One region of the Kitasatospora sp. NPDC023176 genome, then DNA from elsewhere that is predicted to be linked to it. Evidence: riboswitches for the same ligand, from Rfam matches in the RefSeq annotation. Region 1 holds a riboswitch; the other holds the start of a gene.
The links. Region 1 has a riboswitch for glycine ahead of gcvT (glycine cleavage system aminomethyltransferase GcvT). Riboswitches for the same ligand answer to the same signal wherever they lie in the genome.
Positions count from the first base shown of each region.

Region 2: it holds a riboswitch for glycine, as region 1 does, so the genes downstream of both, gcvP (aminomethyl-transferring glycine dehydrogenase) here and gcvT (glycine cleavage system aminomethyltransferase GcvT) in region 1, are expected to answer to the same signal.

Region 1 covers NZ_JBVHIP010000042.1:47,564-59,342, reverse strand. The annotation lists gene ACZ3YL_RS36575 (NADPH-dependent FMN reductase) at 1-266, shown strand, start outside; gene ACZ3YL_RS36570 (MDR family MFS transporter) at 297-1,856, shown strand; gene ACZ3YL_RS36565 (hypothetical protein) at 1,882-2,031, opposite strand; gene ACZ3YL_RS36560 (L-serine ammonia-lyase) at 2,142-3,509, opposite strand; gene glyA (serine hydroxymethyltransferase) at 3,649-4,917, opposite strand; gene gcvH (glycine cleavage system protein GcvH) at 5,055-5,438, opposite strand; gene gcvT (glycine cleavage system aminomethyltransferase GcvT) at 5,538-6,659, opposite strand; glycine riboswitch at 6,904-7,010, opposite strand; gene ACZ3YL_RS36540 (enhanced serine sensitivity protein SseB C-terminal domain-containing protein) at 7,198-8,004, shown strand; gene ACZ3YL_RS36535 (enhanced serine sensitivity protein SseB C-terminal domain-containing protein) at 8,120-9,055, shown strand; gene ACZ3YL_RS36530 (ABC transporter permease) at 9,515-10,504, shown strand; gene ACZ3YL_RS36525 (ABC transporter substrate-binding protein) at 10,571-11,779, shown strand, end outside.
Region 2 covers NZ_JBVHIP010000025.1:125,438-137,216, reverse strand. The annotation lists gene ACZ3YL_RS29080 (SanA/YdcF family protein) at 1-538, shown strand, start outside; gene ACZ3YL_RS29075 (DNA polymerase IV) at 611-1,996, shown strand; gene ACZ3YL_RS29070 (MFS transporter) at 2,146-3,630, opposite strand; gene ACZ3YL_RS29065 (PRC and DUF2382 domain-containing protein) at 3,840-4,916, opposite strand; glycine riboswitch at 5,140-5,243, shown strand; glycine riboswitch at 5,245-5,376, shown strand; gene gcvP (aminomethyl-transferring glycine dehydrogenase) at 5,477-8,377, shown strand; gene ACZ3YL_RS29055 (DUF5999 family protein) at 8,570-8,761, opposite strand; gene ACZ3YL_RS29050 (hypothetical protein) at 9,228-9,800, opposite strand; gene ACZ3YL_RS29045 (glutamate-cysteine ligase family protein) at 10,177-11,682, shown strand; gene ACZ3YL_RS29040 (CPBP family intramembrane glutamic endopeptidase) at 11,763-11,779, shown strand, end outside.

The DNA of each region.
Region 1 (11,779 bases):
ACGGCAAGCCGATCGGCTTCGTCTCGTACGGCGGGCTCTCCGGCGGGCTCCGGGCCGTCGAGCAACTGCGGCTGGTGATGGCCGAGTTGAACGCCGTGACGATCCGCAACACGGTCAGCTTCCACGGCGCCGCGCAGTGCTTCGACGCCGACGGCAAGGCGAAGGACCCGGCCGCCGATGCCGCCGCCACGACCATGCTCGACCAACTGGACTGGTGGGCCCGGGCGTTGCGGCAGGCCCGGCAGACCCGCCCGTTCGCGGCCTGAGCCCGGGGCCCGGGGAAAGGGGGAACGGTCATGACCACGGAACCGCTGGGCGAACGCCCCAAGCCGCCGCTGCTCGGCGTGATCGGGCTGATGCTCGGCATCTTCCTGGCGGCCCTCGACGGGCAGATCATCGGCACCGCGCTGCCGACCATCGTCGGCGACCTCGGCGGGCTGGAGCACCTCTCCTGGGTGGTCACCGCCTACCTGCTCACCTCCGCCGCCGCCACCCCGCTGTGGGGCCGGCTCGGCGACCTGTACGGGCGCAAGGGCGCCTACCAGTGGTCGGTGGCGGTCTTCCTGATCGGCTCGATGCTGTCCGGACTCTCGCAGGACATGGGCCAGTTGATCGCCTTCCGGGCCCTCCAGGGGGTCGGCGCGGGCGGCCTGATGGTCGGCGCGCTGTCGGTGATCGGGGTGCTGGTGCCCGCCTCCGACCGGGGCCGGGTGCAGTCGGTGATCGGCGTGCTGATGCCGATCGCCTTCGTCGGCGGGCCGCTGCTCGGCGGCTTCCTCACCGACCGGCTCAGCTGGCGCTGGGCCTTCTACGTCAACCTGCCGGTCGGGGTGTTCGCCCTGCTCGCGGTCGGCGCCGCGGTCCGGCTGCCGAAGGCGGAGCGGATCCGCGCCCCCTTCGACTGGGCCGGGGTCGTCCTGCTGACCACCGGCATCCTCGGGCTCACCCTGGTCAGCAGCTGGGGCGGGACGACGTACCCCTGGACCTCGCCGCTGATCCTCGGGACGGGCGCGGTCGCGGTGCTCGCGCTGGCCGGCTTCGCCCGCGCCGAACTGCGCGCCCCCGGACCGCTCGTCCCGCCCGCGCTGTTCCGCAACCGCAACTTCACGGTGGCCCAGGTGCTGGGCTTCCTCACCGGCGCCGTGATGCTCGCCCTGATCGGCTACCTGCCGCAGTACCTCCAGTTCGTCCAGGGTGCCTCGCCGACCACCGGCGGGCTGCTCCTGCTGCCGCTGATGCTCGGCATGATGGGCACCCAGCTGGTCACCGCCCGGCTGATGAGCCGGCCCGGCGGCGAACGGCGCTACCCGCTGCTGGGCGGGGCACTCGCCCTGGCCGGGGCCGCGCTGCTGCTGCTCCTGGGCACGGACACGCCGGTGGCACTGGCGTCCGGGCTCACGGCGGTCGCCGGGATCGGCATCGGCCTGCTGATGCAGAGCACCATGCTGACCTCGATGGGCGCGGTGCCGCCCCAGGACATGGGCGCGGCGATGGGCGTGGTGACCCTGCTGCGCAGCGTCGGCGGCTCGCTCGGCATGGCCGCCCTGGGCGCGGTCTACACGGCCCGGCTGACCGCCGGCCTGGAGGCCCGGCTGAGCCCGGCCGAGGCCGCCCAGCTGACCGGTGGCGGCGGACTCACCCCCGCCTCGCTGACGGGCCTGCCCCAGGCCGTCCGGGACGCCGTCGGCACGGCGGTCACCAGCGGGCTGCACGGCACGGTGGCGGGCGGTATCGCCCTGGCGGCGGTGGCGACGGCGGTGGCCTGCCTGGCCCGGCCGAACCCGGGGCCGAGCCCGGCGTCGAAGGGCTCCGAGGCGCCGGTGAAGGACGTGGCGGAAGCGGCGGTACGGCCGTAGCGGCACCGTACGGCGGTGGCCCGGGTCACCCGTTGCGGGAGCGCCTGAAGCGCACCGCGGCCGTCACGACCGCCAGGACGACCGAGCCCAGCAGGATCGTCACGGCGGGCCACAGCGGATCGCCCATCGCCACGGCCGACCAGAACCCGCGGATCCCCGCACCGATCATTCTCATGGCCCGCACCGTACCGCCCGCCCGCCCCCGGTACGGGTCCGCCCCCGGTACGGGTCGGCCCCCGGGCGGTACGGGGTTCCGCCCGGGGGCCGGCCGTCAGCCGTCCGAGGTCAGCACTCGATGACGTTCACGGCGAGGCCGCCGCGCGAGGTCTCCTTGTACTTGATCTTCATGTCGGCCCCGGTCTCCTTCATCGTCTTGATCGCCTTGTCCAGCGAGACGTGGTGGCGCCCGTCGCCGCGCAGCGCCATCCGGGCCGCGGTGACGGCCTTGACCGAGGCCATGCCGTTGCGCTCGATGCAGGGGATCTGGACCAGGCCGCCGACCGGGTCGCAGGTGAGGCCGAGGTTGTGCTCGATGCCGATCTCGGCGGCGTTCTCGACCTGCTCGGGGGTGCCGCCGAGGACCTCGGCGAGGCCGCCCGCGGCCATCGAGCAGGCGGAGCCGACCTCGCCCTGGCAGCCGACCTCGGCGCCGGAGATGGAGGCGTTCTCCTTGAAGAGCATGCCGATGGCGCCGGCCGCGAGCAGGAAGCGGACGATGCCGTCGTCGTCGGCGCCCGGGATGAAGTTCAGGTAGTAGTGCAGGGTGGCGGGGATGATCCCGGCCGCACCGTTGGTCGGGGCGGTGACCACCCGGCGCCCGGAGGCGTTCTCCTCGTTGACCGCCATCGCGTAGAGGGTCACCCACTCCATCGCGTTGGCCGGCCCGATCCCCTCGGCGCGCAGCGCCCGGGCCGCGGCGGCGGCCCGGCGGCGGACCTTCAGCCCGCCCGGCAGGATGCCCTCGCGGGTCATGCCGGCCCGCACGCACTCCTGCATCACGGACCAGATCTCCAGCAGCCCGGTGCGGATCTCCTCCTCACTGCGCCAGGCCTTCTCGTTCTCCAGCATCAGGCCGGAGATCGACAGCCCGGTCTCCCGGCTGAGCCGCAGCAGCTCGTCGCCGGTGCGGAAGGGGTACTTCAGCACGGTGTCGTCGGGCTTGACCCGGTCCGCGCCGATCGCGTCCTCGTCCACGACGAAGCCGCCGCCGACCGAGTAGTAGGTCTTCTCCAGCAGCGTCGAGCCGTCCGCCGCGTACGCCCACAGGGTCATCCCGTTGGCGTGGTACGGCAGCGAGCGGCGCCGGTGCAGGACGAGCTGGTTGTCGGGGTCGAAGTCGATCGGGTGCTCGCCGAGCAGGTTGATCCGCTTCTCGGCGGCGATCCGCTCGACGTCCTTGTCCGCCTGGTCGACGTCGACGGTGCGGGGCGAGTGGCCCTCCAGGCCCAGCAGGACGGCCTTCGGGGTGCCGTGGCCGTGGCCGGTGGCGCCGAGCGAGCCGTACAGCTCGGCGCGCACCCCGGTCACCCGGTCCAGCAGGCCTTCGGAGCGCAGCCGACGGGCGAACATCCGGGCGGCGCGCATCGGGCCGACGGTGTGGGAGCTCGACGGGCCGATGCCGATGGAGAAGAGGTCGAAGACGCTGATGGCCACGGGGACGTCCTTGTCTGGGTCTCGTGGAAGGACAAAGCGGTACATGGGACGGGGCACCGCGCGTACTGTCCAGTGTGCGCGGTGCCCCGGAAACGGCAGGCGGCCGGCCGGCGTGAGGCCGGTCACCCGCCGCCGATGATCAGAGGTTCGGGTAGAGCGGGTACTTCTCGGCCAGGGCGGTGACCCGGGCCTTCAGCGCGGCGGCGACGGTCTCGTCGAAGGCGGGCTTGAGCGCCTCGGCGATGATGTCGGCGACCTCGCGGAAGTCCTCGGCCTGGAAGCCGCGGGTGGCCAGGGCCGGGGTGCCGATCCGCAGGCCCGAGGTGACCATCGGCGGGCGCGGGTCGTTCGGGACGGCGTTGCGGTTGACGGTGATGCCGACCTCGTGCAGCCGGTCCTCGGCCTGCTGGCCGTCGAGCTGGCTGTTGCGCAGGTCGACCAGGACCAGGTGGACGTCGGTGCCGCCGGACAGCACGGAGGCGCCGGCCTCGGCGACGTCGGCCTGCAGCAGGCGCTCGGCGAGGATCCGGGCGCCGTCCAGGGTGCGCTGCTGGCGCTCCTTGAACTCCTCCGAGGCGGCGACCTTGAAGGCGACGGCCTTGCCCGCGATGACGTGCTCCAGCGGACCGCCCTGCTGGCCGGGGAAGACCGCGGAGTTGATCTTCTTGGCGTACTCGGCCTTGGACAGGATGACGCCGCCGCGCGGGCCGCCCAGAGTCTTGTGGGTGGTGGTGGTGACCACGTCCGCGTAGGGCACCGGGTTCGGGTGCAGGCCCGCGGCGACCAGGCCGGCGAAGTGCGCCATGTCGACCATGAGCAGCGCGCCGACCTCGTCGGCGACCCGGCGGAACGCGGCGAAGTCGAGCTGGCGCGGGTAGGCGGACCAGCCGGCGATGATCAGCTTCGGCTGGTGCTCCTTGGCCAGGCGCTCGACCTCGGCCATGTCGACCTGGCCGGTCTTCTCGTCGACGTGGTACGCGACCACGTTGTAGAGCTTGCCGGAGAAGTTGATCTTCATGCCGTGGGTCAGGTGACCGCCGTGGGCCAGGTTCAGGCCCAGGATGGTGTCGCCCGGCTGGATCAGCGCGAACATCGCGGCGGCGTTGGCCTGCGCGCCCGAGTGCGGCTGGACGTTGGCGTGCTCGGCGCCGAACAGGGCCTTGACCCGGTCGATCGCGATCTGCTCGACCACGTCGACGTGCTCGCAACCGCCGTAGTAGCGGCGGCCGGGGTACCCCTCGGCGTACTTGTTGGTGAGCACCGAACCCTGGGCCTCCATGACCGCCACCGGGGCGAAGTTCTCGGAGGCGATCATCTCCAGCGTGGTCTGCTGGCGGTGCAGCTCGGCGTCGACCGCGGCGGCGATCTCCGGGTCGAGGGCGTGCAGGGACTGGTTGAGAACCGTCATGGTGTGGTCTTCCCGGGAGGAGGATCAGGGGTGCCGTGCGAAGCGCGCCCTCGGCGGGGCGGCGGCGGGCGACGGGTGGCCGGAGAGCCGGCGGGGCGGGACGGACCGCCGCGCGGCGGTCCGTCCCGGTGGGCGGCTCAGCCCTCGGCGTGGGTGAGCGCGTTGTACTCGTCGGCGCTGAGCAGCGTGTCGGTGGCCTCCACGCGGACCTTGAACAGCCAGCCGCCCTCGAACGGGGCGCTGTTGACCAGGCTGTTGTCCTCCAGGACGTCCTGGTTGACCTCGGTGACCTCGCCGGTCACCGGGGAGTACAGGTCGCTGACGGACTTGGTCGACTCCAGCTCGCCACAGGTCTCGGCGGCGGTCACGGTGTCGCCGACCGCGGGCAGCGCCACGTAGACGATGTCACCGAGCGCGTCGGCGGCGTGCTTGGTGATGCCGACCGTGGAGACACCGTCGGCGTCGGCGGCCGTCAGCCACTCGTGCTCCTTGGTGTACTGCAGGTGCTGGGGGTTGCTCATGGCGTCATTCTCCAGGATGGGAAGCGGGTACGACGCAGCGGGCCGCCGCACGGACGGCTCCGACGTGCGTCGATGGGAAAACCGGGGGCTGCGAGGGCCTCAGCGGGCGCGCTTGTAGAACGGCAGCGCCACGACCTCGACCGGCTCGTGCCGGCCGCGCACGTCCACCGCGACGGCGGTGCCGGGGGCGGCGTGGGCCGCGTCGACGTAGGCCATCGCGATCGGCTTGCCCAGGGTCGGGGACGGCGCGCCCGAGGTGATCCGGCCGATCGGGGCACCGTCGGCGGAGACCACGGTGTACTCGGCGCGGGGGACCCGCTTGCCCTCGGAGACCAGGCCGACCAGCACCTTCGGCGGGTTGGTCTCGGCCGCGGCGGCGGCCTGCTCCAGCGCCTTGCGGCCGACGAACGCGCCCTCGTTGGTGGTCTTGTCGAAGCGGACGACCCGGCCCAGGCCGGCGTCGAACGGGGTCAGGTCGGTGGACAGCTCGTGCCCGTACAGCGGCATGCCCGCCTCCAGGCGCAGCGTGTCGCGGCAGGACAGGCCGCACGGGACCAGGCCGCGGCCCTCGCCGGCGGCGGTCAGCGCCTGCCAGACCGGCTCGGCGTCGGCCGGGGCGCAGAAGATCTCGAAGCCGTCCTCGCCGGTGTAGCCGGTGCGGGCCAGCAGCACCTCGCGGCCGGCCACCGTGGCGGGCAGGATCGCGTAGTACTTCAGGCCGGGCAGGTCGGCGTCGGTCGTCCCGGCCAGGATGCCGGTGGCCTCCGGGCCCTGGACGGCGATCAGCGCGTAGGTGTCGCGGTCGTCGGTGACGACGGCGTCGAAGCCCTTGGCGCGGGCGATCAGCTCGTCCAGCACCAGCTGGGCGTTGGAGGCGTTGGCGACGACCAGGAAGGCGTCCGCGCGCAGGCGGTAGACGATCAGGTCGTCCAGGATGCCGCCGTCCTCGGCGCAGATCATGGTGTAGCGGGCGCGCAGCTCGCCGAGTGCGGAGACGAAGCCGACCAGCGCGTGGTCCAGCATCTCGCCGGCCTGCGGGCCGGTGACGGTGATCTCGCCCATGTGCGAGAGGTCGAACAGGCCGGCCTTGGTGCGGACGGCGAGGTGCTCCTCGCGCTCGCTGCCGTAGCGCAGCGGCATGTCCCAGCCGGCGAAGTCGGTCATGGTCGCGCCGAGGGCGCGGTGCAGCGCGTCGAGCGCGGTCAGGCGGAGGGACGACATGGCCAGGAACTCCTCGGTCGGGGCACTCAGGGGTGCACGCGCCGGACCGGACCGCTCGGGGCCGACCCCGCGCGCGGGCATGCGGCGGCGTGGGTCTCCCCATCTGTCGTCGAACCTGAGAGCTTCACCGCCCACCTGCCCGCAGCCGGTTCCAGCATCGGCTGGTTCCAGCATCGGGGACAGGACGGCGGCTTGCACCGTGGGTGGGCGCACGGCGGGGCCGTGCGCCGCTTTCCAGATGTGCCTAACCCGCGCGGTAGGGGGGCCTGAGAGATTCCGGGGAGGACTTGCTCCTTCGGCGCCGGCCGTGCCCCCGCGAAGGGGCACTCCGGGCTCTCCCGCGCGGGTTCGAGCGGCCGGTGTGGAGTTGTGGGGGCCCGCGGCGCATGCCGTCGGACGCGCACATCATGGCACGTCCTCGCGGAGGACGGGAGAGGGGACCCGGTCACACGACGCGCGTTCGGGGCCGAGCCCTAAACTCTTGCGCGTCGGCGCAGCAATGGGCGGCCGACCCGGCCGCGGGCCGGATCGGCGGCGCATGGAGTACCCGGTGGAGCAGCAGCAGGGGTGGGGCGGGCCGCAGGCGGCGCCGTCGGGCGGGGCGTGGCCGGCGAACGAGCTGGAGCAGGTGCTGACGGCCGCGTTGGGCGACCCGGGGGCGACCCCGCGGGTGGTCGAGGTGCTGGCCCGCAGCCAGGTGTGGATCCCGCTGCCGGCCGGGGGCGACCCGGGCGGGCAGGCGCTGGACCTGCCGACCATCGAACTGGCCGGGGCCCCGTACGTGCCGGTGTTCTCCTCGCAGGAGGTGTTCCTGCAGCAGGCGCCGGGGATGCCCTTCGCGGTCGCGCCGGCCTGGGAGTTCGCCCGCGGGCTGCCGCTGGGCGTGGGCATCGCGGTCAACCCCGAGGCGGCGGTGGGCATTCCGGTGCCGCCGCAGGGGGTGGCCGAGCTGCGCCGCGGCCCGCGCGAGGACCGCTGGGAGCACACCGCGAACGCGCCGGAAGGGCCGACCGGTGGCCGGGTGGCGCTGCGCGAGCCGGTGCCGGGCGAGGACCCGGAGCACTTCCTGGCCGTCTGCCGAGCCGAACTGTCGACCCTGCCCGGGGTGTTGACCGCGCGCCGGGCGCTGGCCAGCATCGAGGGCGAGCCGACCGTGATGTTCGTCGGGGTCCAGTTGGATCCGGCGGCCCCGGCCGACCCGGGCGCGGTGAACGAGGCGCTCGGGCGGGCACTGGGAACCGCCCCGCTGCCGGGGGGCGTCCACCTCGTGCTGCTCGACCTCGCCGACGACCCGGTGGTCGAGTGGCTGCTGACCCGGGTCATGCCCTTCTACTCGCGGGTGTGAGCGGGGATCCTTCACAGGCACGTCGCCGTGGCGGCGGCCGGTGCCGCGCCATAGGGTGCGTGCAGGCGGCTGACGGGCCGGCGGGTTCAGGAAAGAGGCGCGGCGAGGTGGGCGCATGAGTGCGGGAACGGGAGCGGCCGGGGTGCCGGGGCCCTGGGGCCAGGCACCGGCCGGGCCCCCGGCAGCGGATCCGGGCGTGTTGGAGCAGGCTCTGCGCGAGGTCGCGCCGGAGCGCTACGACGCGTACGAGCGGCTGCTGCACGCGCTGGCCGAGGGCCGGGTCTGGATGCTGCTCTGGCACGGTACGCCGGGCAGCCCGGACGCGCAGTACGGGAACATGGAGATCAGCGGCCACGGCTACGCGCCGGCCGTCACCTCGCCCGAGCAGTTGACGGCCTCCGGCTGGGCGCGGGCCCACGAGGTCATCTCCGGGCGGGAGATCGCCGCCTCGCTGTACCGCACCCGTTGGGGCCTGTGGCTCAACCCGCACGCGCCGGGCGGCGGGGTCGGGGTGCCGTGGGCGGACCTGCGGCGGGTCGCGGCGGGCCTGGACCGGCTGCCGGCCGGTCCGTTGAAGCTGAGCGAGCCGCAGGTGAACGCCCAGCAGTTCTTCGCCCTGCTGGAGCGGCAGGCCGGTGAGGTGCGCGCGGTGCGGGCGCTGCGCCGGGCCTGGGTGCAGCCGGCGGTGGGGGAGCCGTACCTGGCGATCGGCCTGGACCTGTACGAGAGTTCGCCGCCGGCCGTGGAGGCGGTGCGGGCGCTGATGCAGCGGGCGATCGCGGTGGCTCCGGAGGGGCTCGCGGTGTCCACGGTGGCGATGGCGGACGAGTACGACCCGGTGGCGCTGTGGATGCGCGCGAACGCCCGGCCGTTCTTCGACCGGGAGGCGGGCCGACCGCAGACCGGTCCGTACCCGCCGGTGCCGCCGCCCTATCCGGGGCAGTCGATGCCGGGGCAGCCGACGCCGGGGTGGTCGTACGGCGCCCAACAGCCCGCGCCGGGTTGGGGTCACCAGCCCCAGCGACAGTGGCCGGGCTACCCCGGCCGCTGATTGCCGAAACCGGCTATTGCCAAAGTCTCGGACACGAAGCCGACTTGATCTGCCATCAGGTCGGCTTCGGTGGTTTCCGGACGAATTTTCCACCGTCGCCGCCGACGTATCTTGACATGGCTCTCACACCCGTGTGAAGAGGTATATGCCGGAGACCGGCGAGGTGCATGCGGGCAGATCACAGTTGGGCATCTGTCGGTTGTCAGGGCTGGCGCAAGCCAGTTCGGATGGCAGAGAGTTCTGCGCAACGCACCGCGCGTACTGGGAACCCCACGAAGGTGAACGCGCACGCCGACCGCTCGATCCACGCGACGCCCATCCCGCGTGGAGGCAGTGCCCGTGCACGACGCACTGCCGCGACCACCTGCTCCTAGCACCTCCGCACGTCCGCAGCCGTACCGCCGAACCGGCGCCCGGCACCCGTGGGCCGGCCACCGTCGGCGAGGGGACCAACTGACCATGACCGCACCCATCACAACCGCCGGGAACGAACCCGAGGCACCCGCCTCCCCGAGCCCGGCCACGACGATCGAGGGCCGTTCCCTCGGTCGGATCGCCTGGACCCGCTTCAAGCGGGACAAGGCCGCTGTCGCCGGCGGCATCGTGGTGATCCTGCTGATCCTCCTGGCCGTCCTCTCCGGGCCGTTGGAGTCCCTGTTCGGGCTCAACCCCGACCAGCCCAACCCGGACCTGCTGGACGCCGACCTCGGTGGACTCCCGCTCGGCGACTGGGGCGGGATGAGCGGGGACCACCTGCTCGGCGTCGACCCCCTGCAGGGCCGTGACCTGCTCTCCCGCGTGGTCGACGGCTCCTGGGTCTCCCTGCTGGTCGCCTTCGGCGCGACCGTGCTGTCCAACACCATCGGCACCGTGCTCGGCGTGATGGCCGGCTACTACGGCGGCTGGGTGGACACCCTGATCAGCCGGCTGATGGACGTCTTCCTGGCGTTCCCGCTGCTGCTGTTCGCCATCGCGATCTCGGCCTCGCTCCAGGGCGGCGCGTTCGGCCTGCACGGCCTCCCGCTGCACATCCTGGTGCTGATCTTCGTGATCGGCTTCTTCAACTGGCCCTACATGGGCCGGATCGTGCGCGGACAGACCCTCTCGCTGCGCGAGCGGGAGTTCGTGCACGCGGCCCGCAGCCTCGGCGCCCGCGGCCCGTTCATCCTGTTCAAGGAACTGCTGCCCAACCTGGTCGGCCCGATCCTGGTCTACTCGACCCTGCTGATCCCGACCAACATCCTCTTCGAGGCCGGGCTGAGCTTCCTCGGCGTCGGCATCCAGCCCCCGCAGTCCTCCTGGGGCGGCATGCTCGCCGACGCGAAGAACTACTACCAGGTGGACCCCCAGTACATGGTGGTCCCCGGTGTCGCGATCTTCATCACCGTGCTCGCCTTCAACCTGCTCGGCGACGGGCTGCGTGACGCCCTCGATCCCAAGAGCAACTGACCCGAGAGCCACCGGCTCCGCGTCAGGTCCTCCCTCCTCCACATCCTCAAGGGGTTGATCTCACCCATGCGTAGGTCCCGTACCGCCGTGCTGACCGCCGTGGCCGCTGCCGCGGTCCTGGTCGTCACCGGCTGCTCATCCAGTTCCAAGAGCAGCGGTGGCAGCTCCTCCTCCTCGGCCGACGCCAGTGGCGGCGGTGCCGACGCGGCCACCAAGCAGGTCGTCAACGCCTCGGACAAGAAGGGCGGGACGGTCACCTACGAGATGAAGGGCACCCCGGACTCCCTCGACCCGGGCAACACGTACTACGCGTACATCTACAACTTCTCGCGCCTGTACGGCCGTCCGCTGACCACCTTCAACCCGGCGGCCGGCGCCGACGGCAACAAGCTGGTCCCGGACCTCGCCGAGTCGCTGGGCCAGCCCAGCGCGGACGGTCTGACCTGGACGTACAAGCTCCGCGCGGGCCTGAAGTACGACGACGGCACCGCGATCACCTCCAAGGACGTCAAGTACGCCGTGGAGCGCTCGAACTTCGCGCCCGAGGTGAACTCCAACGGCCCGACGTACTTCCACGACCTGCTGGTCGACAACCCGACGCCGTACCAGGGCCCGTACAAGGACAAGACCGGCGACCTGAAGTCGATCGAGACGCCGGACGACACCACGGTCGTCTTCCACCTGCAGCACCCCTTCGCCGACTTCGACTACCTGGTCAGCGCCCCGCAGACCGCGCCGGTCCCGCAGGCCAAGGACACCGGTGCCGACTACGTGAAGCACATCGTGTCCTCGGGCAGCTACAAGTTCGAGTCCTACGAGGACGGCAAGCAGGCCGTCCTGGTGCCGAACACCAACTGGGACAAGAGCACCGACCCGATCCGCAAGCAGCTCGCGGACAAGATCGTGCTCAAGATGAACATCGACCAGGCCACCATCGACAAGGACCTGATCGCCGGCAACGCCCAGGTCGACCTGGTGGGCGGCGGCGTCGACCCGCAGACCCAGGCGCAGATCCTGCGCGACCCGAAGCTCAAGGCCAAGACCGACAACGCCTACGGCGGCCGCCTGGTCTACATGGCGATCAACACCAAGGTCGCGCCGTTCGACAACATCGAGTGCCGCAAGGCCGTCCAGTACGCGATCGACAAGGTCGCGGTGCAGACCTCGCTCGGCGGCCCGATCCGCGGCCAGGTGGCCAACACCGTGCTCCCGCCGGACATCCCGGGCCACCAGGACTTCAACCTGTTCGAGACCAAGGACAACAAGGGTGACCAG
Region 2 (11,779 bases), on a different contig from region 1:
CGCGCCGTCGGCGCCGGTGGCGGTGGTCTTCGGCGCAGGGCTGGACCAGGGCAAGCCGTCGCCCTACCTGGAGCACCGTCTGGTGGCGGCGCTGGACCTGTACCGGGAGGGCAAGGTGAAGGCCGTCCTGGTGACCGGGGACAACGGGCGGACCGAGTACGACGAGCCGGACGCGATGTACCGGTACCTGACCGAGCACGGGATCCCGGCGGACCGGGTGGTGCGGGACTACGCGGGCTTCGACACCTGGAACTCCTGCACCAGGGCGCACCGGATCTTCGGGGTGGACCGCGCGGTGCTGGTCAGCCAGGACTTCCACGTCCGGCGGGCGCTGGCGCTGTGCGAGGCGGCGGGCATCCGCTCGTACGCGGTCGGGGTGCCGGAGGTGCACGACAGCACCTGGCTGTACGGCGGGCTGCGGGAGGTCGCCGGGGCGGGCAAGGCGGCGGTCAACGTCTGGCTGCGGCCGGACCCGGTGTTCCTCGGGCCCAAGGAGGACGGCATCCCCAAGGCGCTGGCCCGGCCCGCAGAGGAGTAGCGGCGGGTCGCCGGCCACCGGGCGTCGGCCGGGTTCGTACGTACTGTCGGACCCGTGCGCGATGATCGGCGGGTGCGATCTCTGCCGAGCATCATCCATCTCGACATGGACGCCTTCTTCGCGGCGGTGGAGCAGGCGGCCAAGCCGAGCCTGCGCGGCAAACCGGTGGTCGTCGGCGGGCTCGGCGGGCGCGGGGTGGTCTCCACGGCCTCGTACGAGGCGCGCAGGTTCGGGGTGCACTCGGCGATGCCGATGGCGCAGGCGCGGCGGCTGTGCCCCAACGCGGCCTTCCTGGCCGGGCGGTTCGAGGCGTACCGGCAGAACAGCGAGATCGTGATGGCGCTGCTGCGCGAACTGTCGCCGCTGGTGCAGCCGCTGAGCCTGGACGAGGCCTTCGTCGACCTGGAGGCCGGTCCGTACGGTCCGGTGCTGGCGGAGACGGACCACGAGACCGGGGAGCGGCTGGTGCTCGCCCTGGCGGAGGACCTGCGGGCGGACATCCAGCGGTTCACCGGGCTGACCGGTTCGGTGGGCGCGGCGGGCTCCAAGCTAATGGCGAAGATCGCCTCCGAGCAGGCCAAGCCGGACGGGCTGGTGCTGATCGAGCCCGGGCAGGAGCGGGCCGTGCTCGGGCCGATGCCGGTCCGGGCGCTGCCCGGGATCGGGCCGGCCACCGAGCAGGTGCTGCGGCGGGCCGGGCTGAGCACGGTGGCCGACCTGGCGGAGGCGGGGGAGGCGGAGCTGGTCCAACTGCTCGGGCGGGCGCACGGCGCCGGGATCTTCCAGATGTCGATAGGGCTGGACGAGCGGCCGGTGGTGGCCGACCAGGACGCCAAGTCGGTCTCGGTGGAGGACACCTACGAGGTGGACCTGGCCGACCGGGACCGGGTGCTGCGGGAGGTGGAGGCGCTGGCCGGGCGGTGCGTGCGGCGGCTGCGGGCGGCCGGGCGCTCGGGGCGGACGGTGGTGCTCAAGGTGCGGCGCTTCGACTTCTCGACGCTGACCCGCTCGGAGACCCTGGGCGGGCCCACCGACGACGAGACGGTGATCACCGCGACGGCGCGGCGTCTGGCGGAGCAGGTGGACATCACCGGCGGGGTCCGGCTGCTCGGGGTGGGCGTGGCCCAACTGGCCGACTACACCCAGGAGGACCTGTTCGCGCAGGCGCTGCGGGAGGAGGCGGTGGAGCACGCCGAGGCCGCCGAGGCGGCGGTGGCCGAGGAGGAGCCGGAGGAGGTCGTGGTGCGGCGCTGGATGCCCGGACAGGACGTCCGGCACGCCGAGTTGGGGCCGGGCTGGGTGCAGGGCAGCGGGGTCGGGCGGGTGACCGTACGGTTCGAGACGCCGTGGAGCGGGCCGGGGCGGGTGCGGACCTTCGCGGTGGAGGACCCGGCGCTGGAGCCGGCCCGGCCGCTGCCGCTGCGGCAGGTCGAGGAACCGGGCGCCGAGGGCGAGTGAGGCGGGAGAACGCGGAACGGCCCCACCCGGTAGGAGTACCGGGTGGGGCCGCATACCGTGCCGGACCCCGGACGGTCGTGATGCCCTCGCGACCGAGCGGAGGCCGGGCCCGCGCGTCCTGTCCCTGAGCGCGCGGGCCGGACGCCTCGTCAGGCGTCGGTCTTGGCCAGCTCGGGGCTGGAGTCCTGCCGGGCCGGGCCGCCGGTGACGGCCGGCTTGACGCTGCGGATCAGGAAGGGGACGGCGCCGGCGATGATGCAGACGACGGCCGTGGTCCAGAACGCGTGCTTGTAGGCGTCCAGGGTGGGCAGCTGCACCGGGAGCTTGATCGGGAACTTCATGGTGTCGCCGGTCAGGATGGCGGTCATCACGGCGGTGCCGATCGCGCCACCGACGGTGCGGAGCACGGAGTTCATGCCGTTGGCGATGCCGCTCTGCTCGACCGGGACGGCGCCGTTGATGAACGCCGGCATCGCGGCGAAGGCGAGGCCGATGCCGAGGCCGAAGATGGCGGAGGCGGTGTAGATGTCGCCTTCGGCGCTGTGGCGCAGGGCCAGGTAGGCCATCGCGATCGCGCCGAGGACGCCGCCGAGGACCAGCGGCAGGCGGGGGCCGCGGCGGGCGATCAGCATGGCGCCGACCGGGGCGGCCACCATCGAGCCGATCGCGGACGGCAGCAGCATCACGCCGGCGTGCAGGACGGTCGCGGTGAAGCCGTAGTGGGCCAGCTTCTCCGGGGTCTGGGCGAAGTTGCTGATGACCATGAACGAGCCGTACATGCCGAAGCCGATGAGCAGGCCGGACAGGTTGGTGAAGGCGACGGCCGGGCGGCCCATCATCTTCAGGTCCACCAGCGGGTGGGCGACCTTGGTCTCGATGACGCCCCAGATCAGGGCGACCACGGCGGCGACGGCGAACAGGCCGAGGGTCTTGGTGGAGGTCCAGCCCCAGTGGTTGCCCTGGCTGACCGCGACCAGCAGGGCGGAGAGCCAGGCGGCCAGGGTGATGGCGCCGAGCGGGTCGGCGCCGCCCTCCTTGTCGGTGACCGGGTCGGACGGGACGCGGAAGGCGACCAGGGCGACGGCGAGCAGGCCGAAGGCCAGGCCCATCCAGAAGATCGACTTGTAGTTCCAGTGCTCCAGCAGCAGGCCGGTCGCGACCAGGCCGAGTCCGGAGCCGACGCCCATCGAGGCGCTGATGGCGGCGACGCCGCCGGTGACCTTCTGCCTGGGCAGCTCGTCACGGACGATGCTGATCGCCAGCGGCATCACGCCACCGCCGGCGCCCTGCAGGACACGGGCGACGATGAGCCAGGTGAAGGAGTGGGTGCTGACCGCCAGCGCCGACCCGGCGACCAGGCCGGCCAGCGAGATCAGCAGCATGGGCTTGCGGCCCCGGAGGTCGCCGAAGCGGCCCAGCAGGGGAGTCAGCACGGCCGCGGACAGCAGGTTGGCCGTCATCAGCCAGGTGATGTTGGAGCCGGAGACGTCCAGTTCCTTGGCCAGCGACGGCAGGATCGGTACGACCGCGGTCTGCACCACGCTGAACGACAGCATCGCCAGGATGAGGGCCGGCAGGACCCGGGCGTTGCTCTGCTTCTCGGCCGCGGTGGTGGGCTGTGGTGCCTCACTCACGGTTGCTTCCTCCCGTACATAGTGAATGAACTGAAGTAACTGTGCAGGGAGATACTTCAGAGTGTCAAATATCGAGTGGTTAAGGTTTGGCAAAGGTGAAGATTTTGCCTGCGGCGGGCCGGGGGCGGGGTTGGTGCCGGGCTGGTGTGAGGGCGGGCACGGCAAAGGGCCCCGGACCGGAGTCCGGAGCCCTTGCTGGTGCGGGCCGGTCAGGCCAGGGGGCGCAGCGCGGCGGGGTGGGTACCGTCGGTGACCGGGGGGGCCGGCTCGGCGGCCTCGGCGGTGTCGTCGTGGACCTCGACGTGCTCGCGGCGGAGCTCGTCCTGGACGACCTCCTCCGCGGTGTAGCGCTCCACCACCAGGCGGACCCGCTCGATCGGGGCGAGGTACTTGCGGACCACCGGCCGCTCCTCACGGAGGGTGACCTCCTCCACCGCCTCGGCGATCTCCTTCTCGGTGAGCGAGGCGCGCTCGGCGTCGCCGACCGGCATCCGCTCCACCCGGACCCGCTCGCGGACCACCGGGACGCGGCGCTCGACCTGCTCGCTGGTCACGTACTTGCGCAGCTTCGCGGTGCCCAGGACGTGCCACTCGGTGGTGATGTCCAGGCGCTCCTCGCGGCAGGTGATCTCGACCGGGCCGTTGGGGGCCGAGGCGGCGGCGGTGCCGGCCGGGTCCACCGAGGGCGGGACGGGCTGGCGCTTCGGCTCGACCACCGGGGTGGCGGCCGACGCGGCCACCGTGCCGTTGACGATCGGTGCGGGGGCGCTGAGGGTCCGCACGTGGGCCTCCGTGGCGGTGTCGGTGCTGGTGGTCGTCGTGGTGGCGGTGGTGGTCATGGTCGGGCCGGGCTCGGCGGAGTGGAAGGCGAGCGGCTTGGCGGCCTTGGCGGCCTCGGCGGCCGACGTGGTGCCGAAGTCGAGGTCGGGCTGGGCGGCCCGGCCGGGCTCCCCGGCGGCCGGACGGCCGTCCACCGGAGTGTCGAGGCCGTAGTAGCGGTAGAGCTGGAGCTCCTGGGCGGGCGACAGGTGCTGACCCACGCCGAAGTCCGGCGAGTCCTTCACCAGCGACTTGTCGTAGGGCACCCGGAGCTCCTCGCCGGAGAACTCGCTCGTGGTGAGCGGGACGAAGGCGTCCCGGCCGAAGATGCCGGTGCGGACGGCCGCCCACTCCGGCTGCCCGGTGGCGTCGTCCAGGTACACCTCGTCGACTGTGCCGATCTTGTCTCCGTTGCGATCGACCGCCTTGTGGCCGATGAGGTCTCGGGGGTCGATGTCGGTCTGCACTCTTTCCTCCAAGCGCTGCGCTTGCGGAACTCCCGCAGGTAAGGCGGCCGGAGCACCCGTTCCGTCCGCCACTTCACACCAAAAGCCATGAACCGGACGGACGCGACCGGGGTGCGGCCGGACGGGTCGGCGCTGCTCCGTCCGGGGGACGCGCGTAGACCCGGAGTGACCCGACGCACCCGTGATCGGAAGGCCGCCCGCTGGTACCCTGGGCGGCGACTGCCGAGCCCGCTCGGGAGAGTCCCCGACAGCGAAAACCGCTGGTCGAGGCGCCGAAGGAGCAACTCCTCCCCGGAATCTCTCAGGCATCCGTACCGTGCGGGATAGGTCACTCTGGAAAGCAGGGCAGGAGCGTCGGCGCGGGAGCCGGCGATCACCACCCTCACCGACGGTGCAAGCCGACGGAGCGCCACAGCGCGACGTGCGGGCGAAGCTCTCAGGTCCCGATGACAGAGGGGGAGGCCTTTCGGGTCCGTCCGCCCAGGCCGGTCCGCTGTCCGCAGCGGCGTCGGCCGGCGTGCGTACCCCCGCCGGTCCGTGACCAGGAGGCCTCGACCACCATGAACGCCCAGCCGAACGCGGGACGCCCCACCAGCGCCTCGACCCTCACCGAGCTTGAGCTGGCCAGCCCCTTCGAGAACCGCCACATCGGCCCCGACGCCGCCGCGCAGGAGAAGATGCTGGCGTCCGTCGGCTACGGCTCGCTGGACGAGCTCGCCGCCACCGCCGTTCCCGAGGCGATCCGTTCCATCACCGCCCTGGACCTGCCCGGCGGCCGCAGCGAGGCGCAGGTCCTCGCCGAGCTGCGCGAGCTGGCCGGCCGCAACCAGGTGCTCCAGCCGATGATCGGCCTGGGCTACTACGGCACCTTCACCCCGCCGGTGATCCTGCGCAACGTCATGGAGAACCCGGCCTGGTACACGGCCTACACCCCGTACCAGCCAGAGATCTCGCAGGGCCGCCTGGAGGCGCTGCTCAACTTCCAGACCCTGGTCTCCGACCTGACCGGTCTGCCCACCTCCGGCTCCTCGCTGCTGGACGAGAGCACCGCGGCCGCCGAGGCGATGGCGCTGGCCCGCCGCGTCACCAAGGTCAAGGGCGGCGTCTTCCTGGTCGACGCCGAGACCCTGCCGCAGACCATCGCGGTGATCAACACCCGCGCCGTGCCGACCGGTGTCGAGGTCGTCGTCGCCGACCTGTCCGAGGGCATCCCGGCCGAGATCGCCGAGCGCGGCGTCTTCGGCGTGCTGCTGCAGTACCCGGGTGCCACCGGCGTGGTCCGCGACCTCACCCCGGTGATCGAGCAGGCGCACGGGCTGGGCGCGATCGTCGCCGTCGCCGCCGACCTGCTGGCGCTGACCCTGCTCAAGTCCCCGGGCTCGCTGGGCGCCGACATCGCCTGCGGCACCTCGCAGCGCTTCGGCGTGCCGATGGGCTTCGGCGGTCCGCACGCCGGCTACCTGTCGGTGCGCGCCGAGTACGCCCGCTCGCTGCCCGGCCGCCTGGTCGGCGTCTCCGTCGACGCCGACGGCAACCGCGCCTACCGCCTGGCGCTGCAGACCCGCGAGCAGCACATCCGCCGCGAGAAGGCCACCAGCAACATCTGCACCGCCCAGGTGCTGCTCGCCGTGATGGCCTCGATGTACGCCGTCTACCACGGCCCGGACGGCCTGGCCGACATCGCCCGGCGCACCCACCGCTACGCCGCCGCCCTCGCCGAGGGCCTGCGGGCCGGCGGCGTCGAGCTGCTGCACGGCGAGTTCTTCGACACCGTCACCGCCGTCGTCCCGGGCCGCGCCGCCGAGATCGCCGCCGCCGCCCGCGCCAACGGCATCAACGTGTTCCAGGACGGCGAGGACCGGATCTCGGTCTCCGCCGACGAGACCACCACCCGCGAGCACCTGGCCGGCGTCTGGGCCGCGTTCGGCGTCCCCGCGGTCGAGGTCGCCGAGGCCGCCGACGCGCTGCCCGCCGCACTGCTGCGCGAGGACGAGTACCTGACCCACCCGGTCTTCCACAGCCACCGCTCGGAGACCGCCATGCTGCGCTACCTGCGCCGCCTGTCGGACCGGGACTACGCGCTGGACCGCGGCATGATCCCGCTGGGCTCCTGCACCATGAAGCTCAACGCCACCACCGAGATGGAGGCGGTGACCTGGCCCGAGTTCGGCCAGCTGCACCCCTTCGCGCCGGTCGACCAGGCCGCGGGCTTCCTGACCCTGATCCGCGAGCTGGAGCGCCAGCTGGTCGAGGTCACCGGCTACGACGCCGTCTCGATCCAGCCGAACGCCGGATCCCAGGGTGAGCTGGCCGGCCTGCTGGCCGTCCGCGCCTACCACCACGCCAACGGCGACACCCAGCGCGACGTCTGCCTGATCCCGTCCTCGGCGCACGGCACCAACGCCGCCTCCGCGGTGATGGCCGGCATGCGCGTCGTCGTGGTGAAGACCCTGGTCGACGGCGACGTGGACGTCGAGGACCTGAAGGCCAAGATCGAGCAGCACCGCGACAACCTGTCGGTGCTGATGGTCACCTACCCGTCGACCCACGGCGTGTACGAGACCCAGATCACCGACATCTGCGCCCTGGTGCACGAGGCCGGCGGCCAGGTGTACGTGGACGGCGCCAACCTGAACGCCCTGGTCGGCCTGGCCAAGCCGGGCAAGTTCGGCGCGGACGTCTCGCACCTGAACCTGCACAAGACCTTCTGCATCCCGCACGGCGGCGGCGGCCCGGGCGTCGGCCCGGTCGCGGTGCGCGCCCACCTGGCGCCGTACCTGCCGAACCACCCGCTGCAGGAGGAGGCCGGCCCGGCCACCGGCGTCGGCCCGATCTCGGCCGCGCCGTGGGGCTCGGCGGCGATCCTGCCGATCTCCTGGGCGTACGTCCGGCTGATGGGCGGCGAGGGGCTCAAGCGCGCGACCCAGGTCGCGGTGCTGAACGCCAACTACATCGCCAAGCGCCTGGCCCCGCACTTCCCGGTGCTCTACACCGGTCCGGGCGGGCTGGTCGCGCACGAGTGCATCATCGACCTGCGTCCGCTGACCAAGGACACGGGCGTGACGGTGGACGACATCGCCAAGCGCCTGATCGACTACGGCTTCCACGCGCCGACGATGTCCTTCCCGGTGGCCGGCACGCTGATGATCGAGCCGACCGAGTCCGAGGACCTGCACGAGATCGACCGGTTCTGCGACGCGATGATCGAGATCCGCGGCGAGATCGACAAGGTCGGCTCGGGTGAGTGGGCCGCCGACGACAACCCGCTGCGCAACGCCCCGCACACCGCCGCCACGCTGGCCGGCGACTGGGCGCACGGCTACTCGCGGCAGGAGGCGGTCTTCCCGGCGGGTGTGAACCCGGCGGACAAGTACTGGCCGCCGGTGAGCCGGATCGACGGCGCGTACGGCGACCGCAACCTGGTCTGCTCCTGCCCGCCGCTGGACGAGTACGGCGTCTGAGACGAGTGCGCCGGCTGATCGGCCGATTGGCTGATCGGTTCGGCGGCTGATCAGCCGAGCGGGAACGCGACAGGGCCCTGGCAGAACGTTTCTGCCAGGGCCCTGCCCTTTCGTTCTCAGGTCGGCGGCTGCCCCCGTCGGGCGGCCCCGGGCCGTACGGTTCCGGCCGTACGGTCGTCGGGCCGCCTCGGCTCAGGCCGCGTGGGCGACGGGGCGGCGCGGGCCGATCACCCGGCCGTCGGGCAGCAGCTCTCCGGTGTCCTCGAACAGGACGACGCCGTTGCAGAGCAGGCTCCAGCCCTGCTCCGGGTGGCAGGCCACCGGTACGGCCGCTTCGCGGTCCTCGGACTCGGCCGTCGGGCAATCAGGACGGTGCTGGCACATACGCGTACCCTCGCTTCGCTCTGCGATCCTCCCCGTGGTGCGGTCACCGGAGGTCGAGCCGTCCGGAGCCGCCTGGTGGTCGGATCCTGTCCGCGCGCCGACCAGGTGTGGACCGGCGCTCCAGTGGGTAGGACAGGTGGTCCTTCCACGCTGCTTCCCAGTGTCGGCATCCGCGGTCGTGCGCGCAGGGATTTCGTGACATGCGCCACAACTCCCGGGTAGAGATCACCCGTTCAGGTGGGGCCCGGGGGAAAACGCGCACCGGTGGGTCAGGCGGGGGATGGCCCGGTGGGGCCATGGCGGGCGGCCCGTCCGGGTGGTAGCCGTTCGGGTGAGGGCGTCAGCGGCCGTCAGCGGCCGCCGGTGGCCGCCGGTGAGGGCCCCGGGAGATCCGGGGGCGTCGGAGCGCACGGCGAAGGGCCGCCGGGCGCGGTGCCCGGCGGCAGGTGCGGCGGGTGACGCGGGCTCAGGACGAGCCGAGCAGCAGCGGCCGGGCGAGCGGGGCGCGGGCGAGCAGCGGGAGCAGTTCGGCGGCCGGGTAGGCACGGTGCGCGGTGACGCCGAGCGGGGCCGGGGCCAGCGGGATCAGCAGGTCGGTGGCCGGGCCGGCGTCGGGGCCGTGCAGCCAGAGCGCGGTGGCGTACTGGCCCGGGAAGGTCAGCAGCCGGGGCTGGCAGCGGGAGCGGGAGCTCTGGGCGAGCTGCCAGGCCTCGCGCAGCGCCCGGACGGTGGAGGAGAGGTACGGGCCGGCGGTGAAGTGGGAGAAGGTGTGGCCCTCGGCGCTCTGCACCACCTCGGCGGCGGCCGCCACCTCCGGGCCGTCCTTGATCAGGAAGCGCCAGCCCGTCCGGCGGGCGTGGGGGAGTTCCGGGTGCGGGCCGTCGAGGACGTGCACCGCGAGCGGGTGCGCGGGGAGCAGTGGACCGGACGGGTGACGCAGCGCGGCGGCGGCGGGCTGGCGCAGCGCGGTCTCCGAGTCGAGCGCGCCCAGCACCGCGCGCAGGGCGCTGGGTGGGGGCTGGGGGGTCTGCAGGGTCATGGCGGGTCCGCCTCTCCAAGCGAGATCGGCGTGCGAGTGCGGCATACCGGCGCGGCGCGGTGCGTCTACGGTGACGGGGCCCGGCCTTGTCCGGTTGTGCAGGATCGCGGTGCCGGCGCGGTCGCCGCCGTCGACGAGGGCCTCGGGGCGGGAGGCGGACCGGCCGGAGCGCAGTGCGAACTCAGCGAATTCATCGAACAAATGCACAGGGTGATCTGTTTATCACAGGCGGTGGCGCCGGGCAAGTCTGCAGATTGCCTGAATAGCCGTCAGATCCCTTGCATTGCAAGCCAGTCGGCGCATTCGGGTATCGATCTTCGAGGTGGGCATGATGCTGGCACGGTCGACCGGCCGGGTGTCTCAGGAGGAGGGGACCGTGGGCGAGAAGGTCGTGGCGACTCGGGCGGATCTCGCGGATCGGCAGCAGTACCGGCTCAAGCTCCAGGCCTGCCTCGACGCGCTGGGGCGGATGCTGCGCGAGGACCGCTTCGACCGGCCGCGGGCGGTGATGGGGCTGGAGATCGAGCTCAACCTGGCCGACGAGCAGGGCCTGCCGGTGATGCGCAACGCCCAGGTGCTGAGCGCGATCGGCTCCAGCGACTTCCAGACCGAGCTGGGCCAGTTCAACATCGAGGTGAACATCGTGCCGCACCGGCTCTGCGGGCACGTCTTCGAGGAACTGCGCGAGGAGATCGACACCGGACTGCGCTACGCCGACCGGCAGGCCGCCGAGGCCGGCGCCCGGATCGTCATGGTGGGCATCCTGCCGACCCTGGAGAACGACCACACCGGGCTGGACGCGATGAGCCACAACCAGCGGTACAGCCTGCTCAGCGACCAGATCCTGGCGGCCCGGGGGGAGGACATCGCGCTGGACATCGAGGGTGTCGAACACCTCCAGCTGGAGTCGATCACCATGGTCGCCGAGGCCGCCGCGACCTCCCTCCAACTGCACCTCCAGGTGACCCCGGAGCGGTTCTCCTCGGTGTGGAACGCCGCCCAGGCGATCTGCGGGCCGCAGCTCGCGCTCGGCGCCAACTCCCCGTTCCTGTTCGGGCGGGAGCTGTGGCGGGAGACCCGTCCGGTGCTGTTCCAGCAGGCCTGTGACACCCGTTCGGCGGAGCTCAAGGCCCAGGGCGTGCGCCCGATCACCTGGTTCGGCGAGCGCTGGGTGGACTCGGCGTACGACCTGTTCGAGGAGAACCTGCGCTACTTCCCGGCGCTGCTGCCGATCTGCGACGACGAGGACCCGCTGAAGGTGGTGGCCTCCGGCGGGGCGCCCCGGCTCGCCGAGATGCGACTGCACAACGGCACCATCTACCGCTGGAACCGGCCGGTGTACGACGTCTCCGGCGGGGTCGCGCACCTCCGGGTGGAGAACCGGGCGCTGCCGGCCGGACCGACGGTGGCCGACACCCTGGCCAACGCCGCCTTCTACTACGGGCTGGTGCGGGTGCTCGCCGAGCAGCCCCGGCCGGTCTGGACCAGGCTGCCGTTCGAGCGGGCGGACGAGAACTTCCGGCAGGGCGCCCGGTACGGCATCGACGCGGTGTTCCAGTGGCCGCGTCCCGGCCGGGCCGGCCGCGGCGGCGGACTGCAGACGGTGTCGGCGGTCGACCTGGTCCTCAACGAGCTGCTGCCGATGGCCTACCAGGGCCTGGACGAGTGGGGCGTCGAGCCCGCCGACCGGGACCGCTACCTGGGGATCATCGAGCAGCGCTGCCTGCGCCGCACCAATGGCGCGGCCTGGCAGAGCGCGACCTTCCACCGGCTGCGCGAGCAGTACGGGATGGACCGCCCGGCCGCGCTCGCCGCGATGACCAGGCGCTACGCCGAGCACATGCGCGGGGGCGAGCCGGTGCACACCTGGCCGGTCGGTTAGGGGCACCGCCCGCTGTGTCAGGATGATCGCTCCGGTCGTCGGCCGACCGCCGGAGCGATCATCCGTTCGATGGAGCGCCCGTGACGACCCGCCCGAC